4 regions of the Pantoea rwandensis genome follow, and region 1 is predicted to be linked to each of the others. Evidence: predicted binding sites of a transcription regulator. Region 1 holds the regulator's gene; each other region holds the start of a gene.

Region 1 (4,914 bases):
GAGTTATGCATCAGACAAGCCTTTACCCAAGCTATTTTGATCGCCTGAACGGCGAGCGATTCACTCCGCTGCGCGGATTCAGTAACGCGCATCTGCAAACCCTGCTGCCGCGCATACTGCGTCGGCGCGTAACCCTGCGTCCGCACTGGCAGCGACTTGATCTGCCTGACGGCGATTTTGTTGATCTCGCCTGGAGCGAAGACCCCGCGCAGGCGCGCCACAAGCCGCGTATGGTGATGTTTCATGGCCTGGAAGGAAGCTTTCGTAGCCCATACGCCCATGGTCTGATGCAAGCGTGTCAGGCGCGGGGCTGGCTGGCGGTGGTGATGCACTTTCGTGGCTGCAGTGGCGAACCTAATCGCCTGGAACGCATTTATCATTCCGGTGAAACCGAAGATGCGACCTTTTTCTTACACTGGCTGCAGCGCGAATGGGGCACGGTGCCAACGGCAGCAGTGGGCGTTTCACTCGGTGGCAATATGCTGGCCTATTTATTGGGCATGCAGGGCAATGATGTGCCTGTGGATGCAGCCGTCGCGATTTCGGCACCCTTTGCGCTCGAACCCTGCAGTGAAAAGCTCGATGCCGGCTTCTCTCGTTTCTATCAGCACTATTTACTGACCAAGCTGAAACAGAACGCCACGCGCAAACTGCTGGCCTGGCCTGGCACACTGCCGGTGGAACTGAGCCAGCTGCGGGCATTTCGCCGTATTCGTGAGTTTGATGATGCGATTACTGCACGGGCGCACGGTTTTCTGGATGCCAACGACTATTATCAACGTGCCAGCGCTATGCCGCTGCTCACGGGCGTGCGCAAGCCGCTGCTGATCATCCATGCCAAAGACGATCCCTTTATGACCGATGCGGTGATCCCGCAGCCGGAGCAACTGTCGCCTTCGATTGAATATCAGCTGACGCAAAAAGGCGGTCACGTTGGCTTTGTTGGCGGTACGTTAATGAAGCCGAAAATGTGGCTGGAACAGCGTGTGCCTGACTGGCTTTCAACCTATCTGGATGTGTGATCGTGATTATTCCCTGGCAAGAACTTGAAGTCGCAACACTGGAAAACCTGATTGAAACTTTCGTGCTGCGCGAAGGTACCGACTATGGTGAGCAGGAGCGCAGCCTGGAACAGAAAGTCGCCGACGTGCGCCGCCAACTGGAGCGCGGAGACGTTGTGCTGGTGTGGTCGGAACTGCATGAATCCGTCAACATTATGCCGAAAGGCGAGTTTCGCGGTTAATGCACCGCACAGTAATTCGTGGTAACAATGCTCATCGCCCGACTTCACAGGGAGTTCTGTTATGTCAGCCAGGCATCCAATCATTGCCGTGACCGGTTCCAGCGGTGCCGGTACCACCACCACCAGCCTCGCCTTCCGTAAGATTTTCCAGCAGCTGGATCTGCATGCTGCGGAATTGGAAGGTGACAGTTTTCACCGATATACCCGTCCAGAAATGGATATGGCGATCCGTAAGGCACGCGATCTGGGCCGCCATATCAGTTACTTCGGCCCGGAAGCCAATGACTTCGGGCTGCTGGAACAGACGTTTAAGCATTACGGAAAAACCGGGTTGGGTGAGTCGCGCAAATATCTGCACACCTACGACGAAGCGGTGCCGTGGAATCAGGTGCCGGGCACCTTTACGCCCTGGCAGCCGCTGCCGGAAAACACTGACGTGCTGTTCTATGAAGGATTACACGGTGGCGTGGTAACACAGCAGCACAACGTCGCCGAGCATGTCGATTTGCTGGTCGGCGTGGTGCCGATTGTCAATCTGGAGTGGATTCAAAAGCTGGTGCGCGACACCAGTGAGCGCGGCCATTCCCGTGAAGCGGTGATGGATTCAGTGGTGCGTTCGATGGAGGATTATATCAACTTCATCACGCCGCAGTTCTCGCGCACCCACATCAACTTCCAGCGTGTGCCAACGGTGGATACGTCAAACCCCTTTGCCGCACGTGAAATTCCGTCACTCGATGAAAGTTTTGTGGTAATTCACTTCCGTGGGCTGGAAGGCATTGCTTACCCTTACCTGCTGGCGATGATCCAGGGCTCGTTCATTTCACATATGAACACGCTAGTGGTGCCGGGCGGCAAAATGGGGCTGGCAATGGAGTTAATCATGACGCCACTGGTGCAGCGGCTGATTGAAGGTAAACGGATTGAATAATCCAGAAATTCTGTAGCGGCGGCCGTTTGGCCGCCCGCTTATGTTATCGCTCAATCACTTCGTAACTGTGCGTCATTTTCACACTATTGCCGAGCATGATCGCCACCGAGCAATACTTCTCCGCCGACAGATCGACAGCCCGCGCCACTGCTTTATCGCTTAGCGCGGTGCCGCTAACGATAAAATGCAGGTTGATGTGCGTAAAAATACGTGGCGCTTCTTCACGGCGCTCGGAGGTGAGTTTCACCTCGCAGTCAGCCACATCATTTCGGCCTTTCTGCAGGATCGATACCACGTCAATCGCGCTACAGCCGCCTGCTGCCATCAAAACCATCTCCATCGGGCTTGGCGCTTTGTCACCCGAGTTACCGTCCATTAATACCTGATGGCCAGATGAGGATTCTCCGAGAAAGGTCAGCCCTTCCACCCATTTCACTCGTGCCTGCATTATTCTTTCTCCTGAAGTGGCGGTTTTGCCGCCAGAGTACGCTTTCACTTGATAAACAGCAATCCAGACTCTTCCGCCTGTTGCTGAAGCGAGACAACAGAAGACAGCTTGCAAAAGCTGTGCTACAAACAGTGCTGAAAATATTTTCGTCATCACAGACGAAGGCGGGAAGAATCAAAAGCGTAGCTTAAGAATCACCCGGAAATAATTTTCCTTTACTGGAAGCGCTCTACGATTACACCGCCTGACAGGGAAAACTGCCCCCTGTATTTTGGGCACGATTACAACAGAGGATAATAGCGAATGGTTCTCGGCAAACCGCAAACAGACCCTACACTCGAATGGTTCCTGTCCCATTGCCATATTCACAAATATCCGTCCAAAAGCACGCTCATCCATCAGGGTGAGAAAGCGGAAACGCTGTACTACATCGTGAAAGGTTCCGTTGCGGTTCTGATCAAAGATGAAGAAGGCAAAGAGATGATCCTCTCCTACCTCAATCAGGGAGACTTCATCGGCGAACTCGGCCTGTTTGAAGAAGGCCAGGAACGTAGTGCCTGGGTACGTGCTAAGACTGCCTGCGAAGTGGCTGAAATTTCTTACAAAAAATTCCGTCAGCTGATTCAGGTAAACCCGGATATTTTAATGCGACTTTCGTCGCAGATGGCGCGTCGTCTGCAAGTCACCTCCGAGAAAGTGGGCAACCTTGCCTTCCTCGATGTGACGGGCCGTATCGCGCAAACACTGCTTAATCTGGCGAAACAACCCGATGCGATGACGCACCCCGACGGGATGCAAATCAAAATAACCCGTCAGGAGATTGGTCAGATCGTGGGTTGCTCACGCGAAACCGTGGGTCGTATCCTGAAAATGCTGGAAGATCAGAACCTGATCTCCGCACACGGTAAAACCATCGTCGTCTACGGCACCCGCTAATTTCTTATCACCCACGGCGTGATGGCAACATCGCGCCGTTTTTGTTTGCGATGAGCTGATGTGGCGCCGAATCATCTATCATCCTGAGGTCAACTACGCACTGCGGCAAACGCTGGTGCTGTGCCTGCCTGTGGCACTAGGCTGGCTGTTTGGCGATCTGCAAAAAGGCCTGCTGTTCTCATTAGTTCCTGCCTGCTGCAACATGGCGGGTCTCGATACACCACATAAGCGCTTCTTTAAACGCCTGATTGTGGGCGGCTCACTGTTTGCTACCGCCAGTTTCCTGATCCAATTTCTTACCAGTGACGCCATTCCGTTACCGCTGATCCTGTTTGTGCTGCCGCTGTTGATTGGCGTGACCGGCGAAATCAGCCCGCTGCACGGCCGCTTACTGCCCGCTACGCTCATTGCTGCCATCTTCAGCCTCAGCCTGGTGGGCCGCATGCCCATGTGGGTGCCGCCTCTGCTGTATATTGGTGGCACGCTGTGGTACGGCCTGTTTAACTGGTTCTGGTTCTGGCTGTGGAAAGAGCAGCCAATGCGCGAAACCCTCAGCCTGCTGTATCGGGAACTGGCGGATTATTGCGATGCCAAATACACCCTATTGACGCAGCTTACCGATCCCGAGAAAGCGCTGCCGCCGTTGCTGGCGCGTCAGCAAAAAGCCGTTGACCTGATCACCACCTGCTATCAGCAGATGCACATGCTCTCTGCCAGCCGCGATAACAGCCACAAGCGCCTGACGCGGGCTTTCCAGGTGGCGCTTGATTTGCAGGAGCACATCTCGGTGAGCCTGCACCAGCCGGAAGAAGTGCAAAAGCTGGTCGAGCAGAGTCACGCTGAAGCAGTGATCCGCTGGAATGCCAAAACCATCTCTGCGCGCCTGCGCCTGTTGGCCGATGCCATTCTCTATCATCAGTTGCCCGATCGCTTCCACATGGAGAAGCAACTGGGTGCGCTGGAAAAAATCGCGCGCCAGCATCCTGATAACCCGGTGGGCAACTTCTGCTACTACCACTTCAGCCGCATCGCCCGCGTGTTGCGCACGCAAAAGCCGTTATACACTCGAGACTTGATGGCGGATCGCCAGCGTCGCCTGCCGCTGTTCCCGGCGCTGCGCAGCTACCTATCGCTCAAGTCCGCCGCATTGCGCACCGCCGCGCGTATCTCGGTGATGCTGATGTTCGGCAGCGCGCTGGCGCTGTTCTTCAATATCCCCAAGCCTTACTGGATTCTGATGACCATCATGTTTGTCAGCCAGAATGGCTACAGCGCGACACGGGTGCGTATCCAGCACCGTGCGCTGGGCACCTTTGCCGGATTGCTGATCGCCGCAGGATCGCTACAGCTCGACGT
Region 2 (4,914 bases), 150 kb from region 1:
TTTCACTGCCGCTTTCAACTCACCCTGTGGTGAAAGAATGCGGTTTGGTTTGCCGTTAAAGCAGTGAGTAATGATGTCGCCGGAAGTGAGCAGATCGGCAATCTCTTCCAGCACCGGCGGATTGTTGCCGATATGCACCATCAGTGGCAGATTTCCCGCCGCCTGCTGAATAGCTTTGGCGCGAATCAGCGGCTGAATGCCATTCTCACCCACCACGCTGCTGCTCATGCGCGCTTTCAGCCCCACGATAAAGTCCGGGCGACGTTTCACCGCCTGCACCACGGCCTCACCGTCAATCTGCGCCATATCGGCCAGCTCGTTCTGGGTGATGATGCCGGTGCGTGAGATGTTGATCAGCGCGCGCACTTCGGTGATGGCGGAACGGGTGAGCTGATAGAAATCGTCGATATGATCCGCGCCGGTGCTGCCTGCATCAACCACGGTAGTGACGCCCTGCGCCATGCCAATCGCATCGGCTTCATCGTGATAAATGGGGGATTTGGGATAGCAGTGCACGTGGCTGTCAATCCAGCCTGCGCTGACGTAATAGCGCCCCTCTAAATCGCGCTCCTGCTGAGCTGAACCGCTGACGTCGCCGACCGCGACAATTTTGCCCTGCTGGATGGCGATATCCACCAGCTGTTCGTCGCACAAACGCGCGCGGCGCAGAATCAAATCAAACATATTTACTCCTTAACGTGCATTCTGCGAGGTGCGCATAAATGCGCACCCTACAAAACACTAGCCACGATTGATTGCAGACCCTACAAACCATTATTCACAATCAACTGCCGGCCCCACAAACCACTAGCCACAACCGACTGCAGACCCTAAAAACGACTAGCCACAATCGGCTCTCGCCCTTCAAAACATGTCGAACAGTTGTAGGGTCGCCATTAATGGCGACCTGGTAACACAAAAAAATCAGAGAGAAACCGGGAACATCGCGCCTAACGCCATGGCACCTAAAATCGCGCCACCGGTGATCGGTTTGTTCCACAGATAAAACAACAGCGCACCCACCAGCGAACCGAGGCCGATGGGAATCGATGCCGCCATCGCAGACAGGATAATCAACGGCCCAAGGAAGCGGCCGGAAGCATTACCTGCACCCATCATCACGTCCGCACCGTAAGTGGAGTCGCTCTGATTGATGGTGAACTTACGCGCCAGGATAATCAGATAGCCAATGGCTAAACCCACCACCAGGCCCGTTGCCAGTGATGCCGCAAAGTTCGCCACCGGGAACACGATGCCCGCGCCCAGCAGTAAAGCGGGAACGCCCAGCCCGACACCGGTTTGAATCGCGCCGCCGATATCCAGAATCCCGACCAGCGAACCTTCGATGATGCGAGCAAACAGGAAGCTGGCACCAAACGCCGCCACGGCGCCATACACGCCGGTTTCCATGCCGGAACGCAGCATTGAAACAAACGCCACTTCGTTAAATGCGCCGATGCCGTACAGGTAGTACATGTGCGTACCGGCAAACACCCCGGCGGACAGCAGGCCAACAAAGATCGGGAAAGACCAGTCGGCGTACCAGAACCCTTTGTTTTCGGTCTCGTTCATTCTCAAGGCTCCTTATTTGCCGCTCAGGCTGTTGTGAATCATGTCCAGCCAGCCAGGAATGCCAAGTTGGAAGGATTGCAGCAGCTTCATATCGAAGCCACGGAAGAAGCCGCTCAGAGCGAACAGCAGCACAATCGCGAACATCATCACTTTGGTGACTTTGTTCCAGCCGCTCTCTTCCACGCCTTTACCAATCAGGATACCCAGCACCAGACCCGGTACGGCATTGCCCATGATCAACTGCGCCAGACCACCAAAGATGGTCGCCCAGAAACCGGATTTCTTACCGGCATCAATCGCTGCCAGCCAGAAGATCACCGGCATCACGGTGTTCACCAGCAGGTTGGCCGCCGGCACCAGCACTTTAACCGCCGTAACCTGCAACGCTGCAGGCACCGCAGAAGCCGTGCTGTTGAGGAACGCCACCACGATCATGCCGATGATGCCGCAGGCAATCGCCATGCGTTTTGGGTTATGCAGGGTTTCGGCGACGTTGCGGTTTTTCACCATCAACGCGGCTGCGCCCCAGTTAGGCAGAATGCGGTGATCAACGTCCTGAGTGAAGGAACCTGCAGCCACAGACGATGCCCAGGCGTTAAAGAAGAAGCCAAGACCAAAGGAGAAGTGCGAAGCGGGATCGCCCTCACAGGAATTGAGTTCACCCAAGGTACGAAACGCGCCCATACCTTGCGTGGTCGGTGCATGGAACATGCGCGCTGCGCCCGCTCCTACCCCAACGCCAACCAATCCACCAATGATCAACGACTTAAACAAAATGATTAAAAACATGTTGTTGTACCCTTTGTTGTCGTTTTTATTTCGTCGCGATGAAATCCACCTTGTCGGTGTCGATCACGGTGACGCTGACGGTGATTTCCAGCTCGACGCTGTAATTCCGTCGTTCGCGCGCCAGAAAGAAGAACAAGAACTTCTCTGTGCGTACGCTCTCCTGCGCGCGCAGCACCCGCACATCTATGGGTTCAATGCGCAACAGAATCTTTTGGCTGGTGCGCAGCACTTGCTGCTGCACCTTGCTCAGTGCATCGGAAAAGGCTTTCGCTTTGCTATCGCCTTTGCCCTGCACCGTAACCTGCGTCTCGTATTGCTGTTTCATGCTTAGCTGCCGTGTTTTTTATTCCAGGCCTGCACCAGACGTTCACCCAGCTCTTCTTTATCCATAAAGCCAAAGCCCAGCACGGTGGCGCCTTCGTTGATGGCGGTCACGCCTTCATCAATCGAACGCATACCGTGTTTGGCTTTGTAGCCATATTTGTTTTGCGCAGTGATGGCACCGGCACCGCCGCTGCCGCAGAAAGAGATGCCGAAGTCAGCGTTTTCCGCTTTCATCACATCGCCCAGCTTCATGTCCGCTGCAACGCCCGGCACCACAACAGCACGGCCGCCTGCTTTCTCAATCCCTGCTGCGACTTTCTGACCTTTACCCAGACGATCACCAATCACGACTGTTACCATGTTCAATTCCTCTCGATTTATGCTTCGTTGGATTTCGCCACTTCGATATGCACCGATAGCAGCCAGGCTTCTTCTTTTGGCAGATTGCCAAACAGATCGACCACCTGCTGTGCCAGCGCCATGGTTTCTGGCGAGATGTCTTCAAACAGTTCGGCTTCCACTTCCGGCAAGGCTTCACCCGTGAGCGAACGCGCTGCCATCGCCCGCACATGCGAGGCCAGCATCTGCTGCTGCACGGCGTTGGCTTCGATGTGGTGCGCAGCGTAGATCGCCGCAATTTGCTTCATCACGTTATCCGCCAGCGCCTGAATGGCTTCCGGCGTGCTCTGTTTCAGTGGGACAGCTTCACTCCTCACCTTGCTACTCCTGTTTACTGCGGACAATTAGAGATAATTCGCGTTGAAAAGAAATTACGCTTTCCGCTTCAGGCTGTGGAGACGCATCTTTTCCACCTCAAAGTGGAAATCCCACGGGCGTGTGTGCGCCAGATCGCACTACGCATGAAGTGTGCGAAACAGGTCACAAAAATGCGGGTTATGCCGGGAATCTATGCGTTTAAACGGAGGAAATGCGAGGGGAGATAAGGCCAGCCACAGGGCTGGCCGGGTTATCAGCGGAATTTCTTATGGTTGGCGTTACGAATATCTTCCAACTTCTTCGCTTCAGTTTTGGCTTCGTCGAGCTTGTTGGCTTTCGCCAACTGATCGACGACATCAATCTGCGCAATCAGAGAATCAAGACCGGCGTGATAATCCTTAATCTGGGCGCTATCGGCAGCCTGACCTTCCAGTTTTTCCGGCGTGGATTTTTTAGCATCCTCCGCCGCCTGGCGCATCTTGCCGAGCGCGGTTTGCATTTCCTGAGCATCAGAGGTTTTCTTCACCACGCTCAGGCCATCTTTCAGGGTATCCATATCACTCTTCAGGTCAGCAGCGAATACGCTAGCTGAAGAGAACAACAGCGAGAGAGACAACATTGCAATCACATGCTTACGCATAAATATTCCTTATTTCCCGTCATATTTCAGGTTCCAGACACGTTGGCTACGCTCACTCACCCCAGTCACTTACTGATGTCATATCCTGAGGATTCATTCACTTGCCGCCTTTCTGTCACGCGAATAATTTTGGGGGTTTTATTGTCGGGCTAAAAAAAAAGCAGCCTTGCGGGCTGCTTTCATGAAGCGATGTCTTTATTGTCCGGCGATTTTCATCTCCGGCAGCAGCACCGACCCGCATTGTATATTGCTGCGCGTTTCAATGTCGTTACCGAGCGTTACCATATTGAGCCACATATCCTTGAGGTTGCCCGCAATTGTGATCTCGCTCACAGGATATTGGATTTCACCGTTTTCAACCCAGAAGCCTGAGGCACCGCGCGAATAGTCACCGGTCATGGCGCTGACGCTGGAGCCCATCATTTCGGTGACCACTAAACCACGGCCCATCTGCTTCAGCATATCTTCAAAGCTATGCCCCTGGCCCGCAATGCGCCAGTTGTGAATACCGCCCGCATGGCCAGTGCTCTGCAGGCCAAGCTTGCGTGCCGAATAGCTGGTCAGCAGCCAGTTTTGCAGCACGCCATCTTTGATGATGTCGCGCGCCTGGGTGCGCACGCCTTCGCTGTCGAACGGCGTAGACGCCAGCCCTTTCAGCAGGTGCGGCTTCTCTTCAATCGTCAGCCACTCAGGCAGGATCTGCTTGCCGAGTGAATCCAGCAGGAAGGTCGCTTTGCGATAGACGCTGCCGCCGCTGATCATGCCGACCAGATGACCAAATAGACCCGTCGCCACTTCCGGCGCGAAGATCACCGGCGCTTTCATGGTCGGCAACTTGCGCGGCGCTAAACGGGATAGCACGCGACGCGCGC
Region 3 (4,914 bases), 790 kb from region 1:
AAGTAAAAGCCGCAATAAGCACCGAATTTAATCAGCGAACGTGGTGGAGCGGCGTAATTTATCGCGTAATCCCTTTGCGATTTACTGCGCAATAAATTGCGCCGCTACGTCTTCTGTACAGATCAATCTCAGCGTCATCAATCAACTGGCCACCGCCAGCGGGAACAACAGACGTTCCTGTTCAACGCGGCGCTGACGACGCAATTGACCCGGCGTGACGCTGAAGTAGTTCTTAAAGGTGCGGGTATACGCCTGCTGCGTATCAAATCCGTAGCTCATCGCCACTTGCAAAATCGCTTCGTCGCTGTTGATCAGCGTGAGCGCTGACTCAGTTAACCGACGCTGACGGATGTACTCTGCCAGAGAAAAACCGGTGTGCTGACGGAATAGACGCTGCAGATGCCAGCGGGAGTATCCCGAGCGGCGTGCTACTTCATCCAGATGCAAATCGTGACCTAAGTTGTCTTCAATCCAGTCCAGCAAACTACGGATAAATTCGCGCTGATTCATGGGAACCTCCTGCTTCGACAAAATGTCCAGTGCAGTCACTGTAGCGCGTTAAATTTATCCCTTAATTAGCAGAAAATTAGCGCAGAATTAGCAAGGGGGAAAACGCGTACTCCGTCTAAATCATTCCAGCGGCAGAAAGGCAGTAAGAGTGGGAATCCTCAGGAGCTTGCCTGAGTCAGTGTCGGGATAAGCGCTCACAGATCACACATCTGCAGCGGGAAGTATGACGGAGGGTAATTCTGGCCTAATTATCTGGCGTTACACTGCGTCCATCAGTTTGGGAGAACACTATGCGTGTGCTGCTGGTAGAAGATGATGAAATGATTGGCGCCAACTTGCAGCAGGCGTTAGAAGCGGCAGGTTGGTCAGTGGACTGGGTGCGTGATGGCGTCTATGCCTCCAATGCCTGGGCCGACGGCGGCTACACCTGCGTGCTGCTCGATCTCGGCTTACCGCGTGAAGACGGTATTCACGTGCTGAAGCGCGCACGCACGCGTGGCGACATGACGCCCGTGCTGGTGCTGACTGCGCGTGACACGGTACAACAACGTATTCAGGGTCTCGACAGCGGCGCCGATGACTATTTGCTTAAACCCTATGATCTGCAAGAGGTACTGGCGCGCATGCGTGCAATCACCCGACGTCGTCACGGAGCGGCGGATTCCCTGTTAGGCAGTGGCGATGTGCAGCTGGATATGATGACGCGCGAAGTGCTGTACAAAGGCCAACGCGAACAGTTAACCGCCCGCGAATATGCCCTGCTCTACGCCCTGCTGGAGCGACCGGGCGCGATTCTGTCACGCGAACAATTAGAGAACCGCATTTATGGCTGGGGTGAAGAAGTCACCAGTAACGCTGTTGATGTGCTGATCCACGGTATGCGCCGCAAGCTCGATAACGAAGTGATTCGCAACGTGCGCGGTTTAGGCTGGCGGGTACCGGCAATATGAAACCTTTCACCTTTATGCGATCCCTGCGTAACAAACTGCTCGCCACGCTGGTGCTGCTGCATCTGGCGATGATCGGCGGCGTGACCTGGTATTTCTACCACTGTTATGGCGACATGATGGGCACCATGAAGGACGATCAGCTCGCCAAGATCGCCGATGCCTGGTCCTCCAGTCAGCGTATGCCCGCGTTAATGCCCATGGTGATGCAGCAAGAGAAGCTGAAAAGCACTTATATCGTTCAGCTGTGGGACACCAACAACCATCTGCGTGCCAGCTCATGGCCTGCCTTACAGGCGCCGCTGCAGGCGAAAAAAGGCTGGTCCGATTTAAAAGTTGGCGACTGTGGCGATGATTGTGACTGGCGCGTGTATACCCGCCCCGGCGAACTGGGCAGTGAAATCGGAAACATTCAGGTACTGCACAACATCGGTTACATGAAAAGTCTGATGGTGAAACGCGTGTTGTCCGCCATCATTCCATTGATACTGATGATGCCGCTGTCACTGCTGGTGATCTGGTTGGTGGTCCGCGCCATCACGCGGGATTTACGCGTCGCCTCGCGGCAAATTGCCGCGCAAGAGACGATGCATCCGCACTCGGTGTCGCCGGATGGCTTACCGGATGAAGTACTGCCGCTGGTGGCGGCCTACAACTCATTGCTGGATAAACTGCGTGCGGCATGGTCATCACAGCGCCAGTTCCTTGAAGATGCCGCCCATGAACTGCGCACACCGGTCACCGCGGTCACCTTACAGCTGGAAAATCTGCGTCAGCACATTCAGCCGGGTGAAGCCAGCCGTCAGTTTGATCAGCTGGAATCGGGCGTCACGCGAACGCGCCATCTGGTGACGCAGTTGCTGAATATCTCGCGCCAGGAAGATCAGTCGGTGGTGGCCACGGTGGAAACCATCCAGCTCGATGATCTGCTGAAAGAGAGCATTGAGCAGTTGATGGTCGTCGCCGATAAACGCGGTATTGATATCGGATTTAATGGCACCACGCACTATCGCCTGCAGGCCAGCCGTTCCGATTTGCGTAGCCTGTTTGATAACCTGATCGGCAACGCGATGTTGCACACCCCGGAAGGCAGCCTGGTGGATGTGCTGCTGCATCGCGTGGGTAATCACACGGTGGTGGATATCGTTGATAACGGGCCGGGCATGCCGGAATCCTTTATCGAACGCGCCTTTGATCGCTTCACTCGTTCGCCAGATGTGCAGGCGCAAGGCAGCGGTTTAGGCTTGTCGATTGTGCGCAGCGTGGCGCAGAAGCATCAGATGCAGGTCGCGCTGTCTAACTGCCATAACGCCCAGGGGCAGATTTCCGGCCTGCAGGTACGCGTTACCTTGCCATGACCAACGTGTCGCTACCGCCTTGAATATCAGGCGCGGTAGCGGCTATTGAGCATTGAGCATTGGGCTTTGAGCTTTGGGCTTTGGGCTTTGGGCTTTGGACTTTGGGCCTTGAGCCTTGAGCTTTGAGCCTTGAGCCTTGAGCCTTGAGCCTTGAGCCTTGAGCCTTGAGCCTTGAGCCTTGAGCCTTGAGCCTTGAGCCTTGAGCCTTGAGCCTTGAGCCTTGAGCCTTGAGCCTTGAGCCTTGAGCCTTGAGCCTTGAGCCTTGAGCCTTGAGCCTTGGGTCATTTTCCACATCCTAAAACTCCCTCGGCACGCGATAAATCACACATTTTTCCACTATTAAATCCCAAAAACACACGATGTATCGTGCCGCCCTATCCTCTATCCGCATCTGACCTCTTTGCCACCGTACGCGACAACGTAAACGGTTGCGGGGTTCCGTTCGCCACACAGCATTTATGTGATCATAGTCACATATTCAGTGAATCAAAATGCAACACATTTTGACAAACGTGATCAAAATCTATTTCCTATCGCTCTGTTACAGGCACATTACGCACATTTGAAAATTCGGCGATTCAGACCGGATAAAAACAACACACGGCCCATCCCCTGGGATCGATTTCACTCGATTGCGGCGCAACCGCAGCAATCACTAGCATGTGGTTAATAAAATAATGAAATTTAAAGCATTGATAGCAGGGGCCTTACTGGCCAGCAGCTGGACCGGCGCGGCACAAGCGGCAGACAGCGATCCGCAGTATCTTTCAGACTGGTGGCACCAGAGCGTTAATGTGGTGGGTAGCACCCACACCCGCTTCGGACCGCAGTTCAACAATGACGTGTATCTCGAATACGAAGCCTTTGCTAAAAAAGACTGGTTCGATTTCTACGGCTATGCGGATTTGACCAACTTCTTTGGCGTGGGTAACAGCAACGCTAACGGCATTTTCGACCACGGTTCGCCGCTGTTCATGGAAATTGAGCCACGTTTCTCAATTGATAAACTGACCGGCACCAGCCTGGCATTTGGTCCGTTTAAAGAGTGGTACTTCGCGAACAACTATATCTATGACATGGGTCGCAACGCTTCACAGCGTCAGAACACCTGGTACATGGGTCTGGGTACCGACATCGATACCCATAGCGATATCGGCCTGTCTCTGAACGTTTATGCTAAATACCAGTGGCAGAACTACGGTGCAGCGAACGAAAATAGCTGGGATGGATATCGCTTCAAAGTGAAATACTTTGTGCCGATTACCGATCTGTGGGGCGGCAAGCTGAGCTACATCGGCTTCACCAATTTCGACTGGGGTTCAGACCTGCGCGATGAGACCGGTCCATCACGTACCAGCAACTCGATCGCGTCCAGCCACATTTTGTCGCTGAACTACGATCACTGGCACGTTTCTACCGTGGCACGTTATTTCCACAATGGCGGCCAGTGGGCAGATGGACAGGAGCTGAACTTCGGCAACGGTCCGTTTGAAGTGAAATCGACGGGCTGGGGTTACTACCTGGTCGTGGGTTACAACTTCTAATACGCTGATGCTATAGCGGCGCAATTTTCGCGTGTTTCTGAAGCCTTAATATCGCTTCAGAAATGCATTAAATTGCGCCGCAACGTTGCTGACGGGCTGTAAAAAACCGGGCCGTCAAATTTGCGGTTTATAAGCATTCACCATCCAGGGCACCCCGAATTTATCGGTAAACATGCCAAAACCGTGCGCCCAAAACGTCGGTTCCCACTTTTTCGTCACTTCCCCACCCGCTGACAACGCGTCAAACCAGCGTTTACCCTGCGCTTCATCTGGCGTGGATAGGCTCACGGAAAATCCGGCGTAGTCTGTTTGTTGTGCACCATCGCTCATCATCAATTCACCCTGTCCGATACGCAAATGGGCATGCATGATTTGTTCTGGCGAGAAGGTCGCGCCAGAGGGGCAGCCTTCATCCTCAACAGGGGTTTCATCCGGCATGTCACCGAAGGTCATTTTAAACAGCAATTCGCCGTCAGTGGCCGCGAGATAAAAGGCAATCGCCTCTTCACAGCGGCCGTTGTAAAACACATAAGGTGTAATTTGCATGGTCAGTTC
Region 4 (4,914 bases), 2.0 Mb from region 1:
AAATTGGCATGCGCACGCCTTTGGCCTCTACTTGATCAAGTTGCAAACGGACTTTACCCAATGCGCGCGGCGTATAGCCGTAAATATCGCCGAGGTTACGCCCGACCATCGCCTGTACCAGATCGTCATGATGGGTGTTCGGCATGTCGGTGAAGGTGCGCACGTAGCGACCATCTTTGAACACGGTGATGGCATCGCTGAGGGCAAAGATTTCCTCCATACGATGCGACACGTACAGCACGGTGCGGCCCTGATCGCGCAGCTGACGAATGACGCGGAACAGATGCTCGATTTCACGTGCAGACAGTGAGCTGGTCGGCTCGTCAAAGGCGATGATGCGCGCATTACGCGCCAGCGCTTTGGCAATCTCCACCATCTGCCACTGACCGAGCGACAGATATTTCAGCGGCATGTCTGGATCGATATCCATGCCGAGATTTTTAAGCTGCAGATCTGCTTCATACCGCAGCAATTTGCGATTCACCAATCCGCGTTTGTGTGGCAACTGTCCGAGATAGATGTTCTCCGCCACGCTCATCTCCGGCACCAGATGCAGCTCCTGATAGATGATCGCCACGCCCGCATCCAGCGCATCCACGGTGTTGTTGAAGCTTTTCACTTCGCCTTTGATGCAAATCTCACCTTCAGTCGGCTGATAACTGCCGCTGAGAATCTTTAACAGCGTGGACTTTCCCGCGCCGTTTTCGCCCATCAGCGCATGCACTTCCCCGGCGCGGCACTGGAATGAGATATCCTGCAGCGCTTTTACGCCCGGAAAGGTTTTACTGATGCCATGAAAGGACAGAAAGGCTTGATCAGTTTCCATGGAAACTCCTCTTCGCCCCCATCTTTCGCGCTATTGCCGCGTTGGCTGCGCACATTTGTCCCAGCGACGAGCGACACGGGAGCAAACGCGGTGGCCAACCTGCTACAACACCTGGGATGGAGGCTGCGTTTATCAATCAGGCGACTTACATCAGCCCTTTCTTCGCCAACTCAGTTTTGAAGTTGTCGCGGGTAATCAGCACCACATCGGTGACTTCGGTGAACTTCGCGGGCTCTTCGCCTTTGGTCACCCAGTTGTAGAGCATCTGACTGCTCTTATAACCGTGCACATCCGGGCTTGGCAGCAGTGAGCCATAGAAGCCGGTTGGCGCCCCTTTGGAGAGTTCGCTCACCGCATCTACGCCGTTAATGCCAATGCCGATCACGTCTGGCGCTTTAAAGCCCTGGCCTTCAGTCGCGCGTACGCCACCCAGCACGGTGTTGTCATTCATGCCGACAATCAGCCAGTGTTTCACCTCGGGATGCTGCACCAGCAGCGAGTTACCGGCATCAAACGCACCGGGAATGTCGTTGGATTTGGTGGGTACCTGATAGATCTGCTTCTCCGGGAATCCGGCTGCTTTCAGCGCTTCCATCGAACCGCCGGTGCGGCGGCGCGCGGTGTCCAACTCATTGGCGGTAATCGCCATCACGCCGGTCTCTTTCGCATCCCAGCCGCGCTTCTGCATCTCTTTATAGAGTTCCTGGCCCTGGCGCTCACCGATTTTGGTCGCCGCCATCATCACCAACGGCACCGTGTCCATTGGCTTGCCTTTGGCGGTGACGAACTGATCGTCAACCGCAATCACTTTCAGGCCATAACTGCGCGCCTTCGCCACGATGGCTGAACCCAGTTTCGGGTCCGGTGTGCAGATCACGAAGCCTTTGGCACCGCTCGCCGCCAGGCTGTCGATGGCATTGAGGGTTTTCTCGCCGTCAGGCACCGCGATTTTGATGACGTCGAAACCGAGATCTTTGCCGGCTTTATCGGCGAACTTCCATTCCGTCTGGAACCAGGGTTCCTCCGGTTGTTTGACGAGGAAACCGAGTTTCATGGTTTCGGCGATAGCGGATTGTGACATAACCGCGGCGAGACCTACCGCCGCCAGCGCTTTAGTGAATTTATGCATGATGCTCTCCGGCACAATGGTGTTTTATCGCTGTTAATAACGAATCGGTGTAAACGCTACCAATTGGATTTCACGTTTGGGTACAGCGCAAAATCAGCGCGTTAGCTCAAAGGTTGTACAAAGGCTGTGCAAACGCTGGGCTAGTTGTAGCGGTATTGGCGAATAAAAATGTAGAGCGGTATCACATCCCAAAACGATGACTAATTCCTCCATATATTCAGCGAAATTAACCAGTCATTAACTTTTGCTGCCGATCACATAACCTCGCCGATGGCAGAAAAGTGCATATTCTCAGCCAGCGATGACTAACGGCTTATGCTCCCGCATTCCAGGATTGAGCCAGATAACTCACACAGGAGAATCCCAATGGGTGCTGGCGCCATAACAATTGGGCTGGATTTTGGCAGTGACTCGGTGCGTGCCCTCGCCGTGGACTGCCGCAGTGGTCAAGAGCTGGAAACCGCGGTGGTGAACTATCCGCGTTGGGCGCAGGGGCATTTCTGTGACGCGCATGCCAACCGTTTTCGTCATCATCCACAGTACTACATTGATGCGCTGGAGCAGGCGATCGTGGCGGTGGTGCACGCGTTAACAGTGGAACAGCGGGCTGTGGTGGTGGGTATTGGCGTCGATTCAACCGGCTCAACCCCTGCCCCGATTGACCGCGATGGCAACGTGTTAGCCTTGCGTCCGGAGTTTGCGACCAATCCCAACGCCATGTTTGTGCTGTGGAAGGATCACACCGCAATTGAAGAAGCGGAAGAGATTAATCAGCTGTGCCGCAACGGTCATTTCACCGATTACACCCGCTATATCGGCGGTGTGTATTCGTCGGAGTGGTTCTGGGCCAAGATTCTGCATGTATCACGCCAGGATGCGGCGGTGCGTGATGCTGCAGTGTCTTGGGTGGAACTCTGCGATTGGGTACCGGCACTGTTAAGCGGTCGCACCGCCCCGGCGCAGTTGCGGCGTGGACGCTGTGCTGCCGGGCATAAATCGCTGTGGCATCCTGAATGGCATGGCCTACCGCCTGCGGACTTTTTCCGTGCCCTTGATCCGATGTTGGTCGAGCAGTTGGATTCCCCGCTATTTACCGACACCTTCACTGCTGATGTGCCGGTGGGTACGTTGTCTGCCGAATGGGCGCAGCGTTTGGGACTGTCTGAACAGGTGATTCTCTCCGGTGGTGCTTTTGACTGCCACATGGGCGCGGTCGGTGCAGGTGCTCAGCCTTATACGCTGGTGAAAGTGATTGGCACCTCAACCTGCGACATTTTGATTGCTGATAGTGAGAAAGTGGGCGATCGCGCAATTAAAGGCATTTGCGGCCAGGTGGATGGCAGTGTCGTGCCGGGTGCCATCGGCTGCGAAGCCGGTCAGTCCGCGTTTGGCGATATTTACGCCTGGTTCAGTCGTTTGCTGGGCTGGCCGCTGCAGCAGGCGGTGGCGCGCCATCCTGAGTTGCAACCGCAACTCGCCGAAATGCAGCAGGATTTGATCCGCTCCCTTACCGAAGCCTGGGCTACCGATCCACAGCTCGATCATCTGCCCGTGGTGCTGGATTGGTTCAACGGGCGTCGTACGCCGGATGCCAATCAGCGCCTGAAAGGCGTGATCACCGATTTGAATCTCGGCACTGACGCGCCTGCATTGTTTGGTGGTCTGGTGGCCGCCACGGCGTTTGGTGCCCGCGCCATTATGGAGTGCTTCGAGAAACAACAGATTCCGGTGGAGAGCATTCTGACGCTTGGCGGCATCGCACGTAAGTCTCCCGCCATTATGCAGGCATGCTGCGACGTAATGAACCGCCCGCTGGATATCGTGGCTTCTGACGAATGCTGCGCGCTTGGCGCCGCCATTTTTGCCGCCGTCGCCGCGAAGGTGTATGCCGACGTCCCTGCCGCACAGCAGGTGATGGCGAGTCCGATCGCCGTGACCTTGCAGCCTAACAGCCTGCGCGTAGCGGGCTATCAACAGCTTTATCAACGCTATCAGAACTGGTGCCAGGCCGCTGAACCTCAGTATGCCGCCCGCGCCACATCCGCTAAGTAAAGGAGCGAGAAATGGAACAGAACGTTTGGTTTGTGATTGGGACTCAGCATCTCTACGGAGCGGAAACCTTGCGCCAGGTCGAACATCACGCGCGCCAGGTGATGGACGGTTTGAACCAGGCGGGCACGCTGCCGGTGCCGCTGGTGTTGAAGCCACTGGTGAAATCACCGGATGAAGCGCTGGCGCTGTGCCGCGAAGCCAATCACGACAGCAATTGTGTGGGGATCATTACCTGGCTGCATACCTTTTCACCGGCCAAGATGTGGATTGGTGGGCTGAGTATCCTGAATAAGCCATTGCTGCAATTCCATACTCAGTTCAACGCAGAAATTCCGTGGGACAGTATGGATATGGACTTTATGAACCTGAACCAGACCGCTCATGGCGGCCGTGAGTTCGGCTTTATTGGCGCACGTATGGGCCTGCAGCACAGCGTGGTGACTGGCCACTGGCAGGATAAGACCAGCCAGCAGCGCATCGGACGCTGGATCAATGCAGCATTAGCAAAGCAGGCCAGCCAGCAGCTGAAAGTGGCGCGCTTTGGCGACAATATGCGTGAAGTGGCGGTGACCGAAGGCGATAAGGTGGCGGCGCAAATTCAATTTGGTTATTCGGTTAACGGTTGGGGCGTGGGTGATCTCGTTGAGGTGGTGAACAGCGTCAGTGATGGCGATGTGCATGCGCTGATCGATGAATACGAGAGCCAGTATCTGTTTAGCGAGGCTGCCGCCGTGAATGGCGAGAAGCGTCAGAATGTGCTGGATGCGGCGCGCATTGAACTGGGTTTGAAGCGTTTCCTCGATGATGAGGGCTGCAAAGCCTTTACCACTAATTTCCAGACTCTGCACGGCATGACGCAGTTGCCGGGCCTGGCCGTTCAACGTTTGATGGGCCAGGGTTATGGTTT

What was found. Region 1 encodes CRP, which controls carbon source genes, mostly activating them, when cyclic AMP is high. Its sites were predicted from a motif close to ATGTGANNNNNNTCACAT; they were not measured.
Region 2: the regulator CRP is predicted to act here: its motif matches at 3,553-3,570, upstream of LH22_RS04715 (glycine dehydrogenase).
Region 3: the regulator CRP is predicted to act here: its motif matches at 3,274-3,291, upstream of LH22_RS00410 (nucleoside-specific channel-forming protein Tsx).
Region 4: the regulator CRP is predicted to act here: its motif matches at 2,198-2,215, upstream of LH22_RS13155 (arabinose ABC transporter substrate-binding protein).

Annotation. Positions count from the first base shown of each region.
Region 1 is NZ_CP009454.1:873,764-878,677, reverse strand. Features, by position in the region: gene LH22_RS03905 (hydrolase) at 6-1,022, shown strand; gene LH22_RS03900 (YheU family protein) at 1,025-1,243, shown strand; gene LH22_RS03895 (phosphoribulokinase) at 1,305-2,174, shown strand; gene LH22_RS03890 (OsmC family protein) at 2,218-2,622, opposite strand; gene crp (cAMP-activated global transcriptional regulator CRP) at 2,926-3,558, shown strand; gene LH22_RS03880 (YccS/YhfK family putative transporter) at 3,617-4,914, shown strand, end outside.
Region 2 is NZ_CP009454.1:1,021,945-1,026,858, reverse strand. Features, by position in the region: gene LH22_RS04740 (amidohydrolase/deacetylase family metallohydrolase) at 1-684, opposite strand, end outside; gene LH22_RS04735 (DUF4310 family protein) at 925-1,572, opposite strand; gene LH22_RS04730 (DUF4311 domain-containing protein) at 1,585-2,361, opposite strand; gene LH22_RS04725 (DUF4312 family protein) at 2,387-2,686, opposite strand; gene LH22_RS04720 (SFCGS family glycine-rich protein) at 2,689-3,045, opposite strand; gene LH22_RS04715 (glycine dehydrogenase) at 3,063-3,401, opposite strand; gene cybC (cytochrome b562) at 3,656-4,042, opposite strand; gene pmbA (metalloprotease PmbA) at 4,238-4,914, opposite strand, start outside.
Region 3 is NZ_CP009454.1:81,345-86,258, forward strand. Features, by position in the region: gene LH22_RS00390 (helix-turn-helix domain-containing protein) at 142-510, opposite strand; gene LH22_RS00395 (response regulator) at 801-1,460, shown strand; gene LH22_RS00400 (sensor histidine kinase) at 1,457-2,815, shown strand; gene LH22_RS00405 (hypothetical protein) at 2,858-3,109, opposite strand; gene LH22_RS00410 (nucleoside-specific channel-forming protein Tsx) at 3,493-4,359, shown strand; gene yjdN (VOC family metalloprotein YjdN) at 4,474-4,905, opposite strand.
Region 4 is NZ_CP009454.1:2,885,349-2,890,262, forward strand. Features, by position in the region: gene araG (L-arabinose ABC transporter ATP-binding protein AraG) at 1-826, opposite strand, end outside; gene LH22_RS13155 (arabinose ABC transporter substrate-binding protein) at 972-1,955, opposite strand; gene LH22_RS13160 (ribulokinase) at 2,322-4,007, shown strand; gene araA (L-arabinose isomerase) at 4,019-4,914, shown strand, end outside.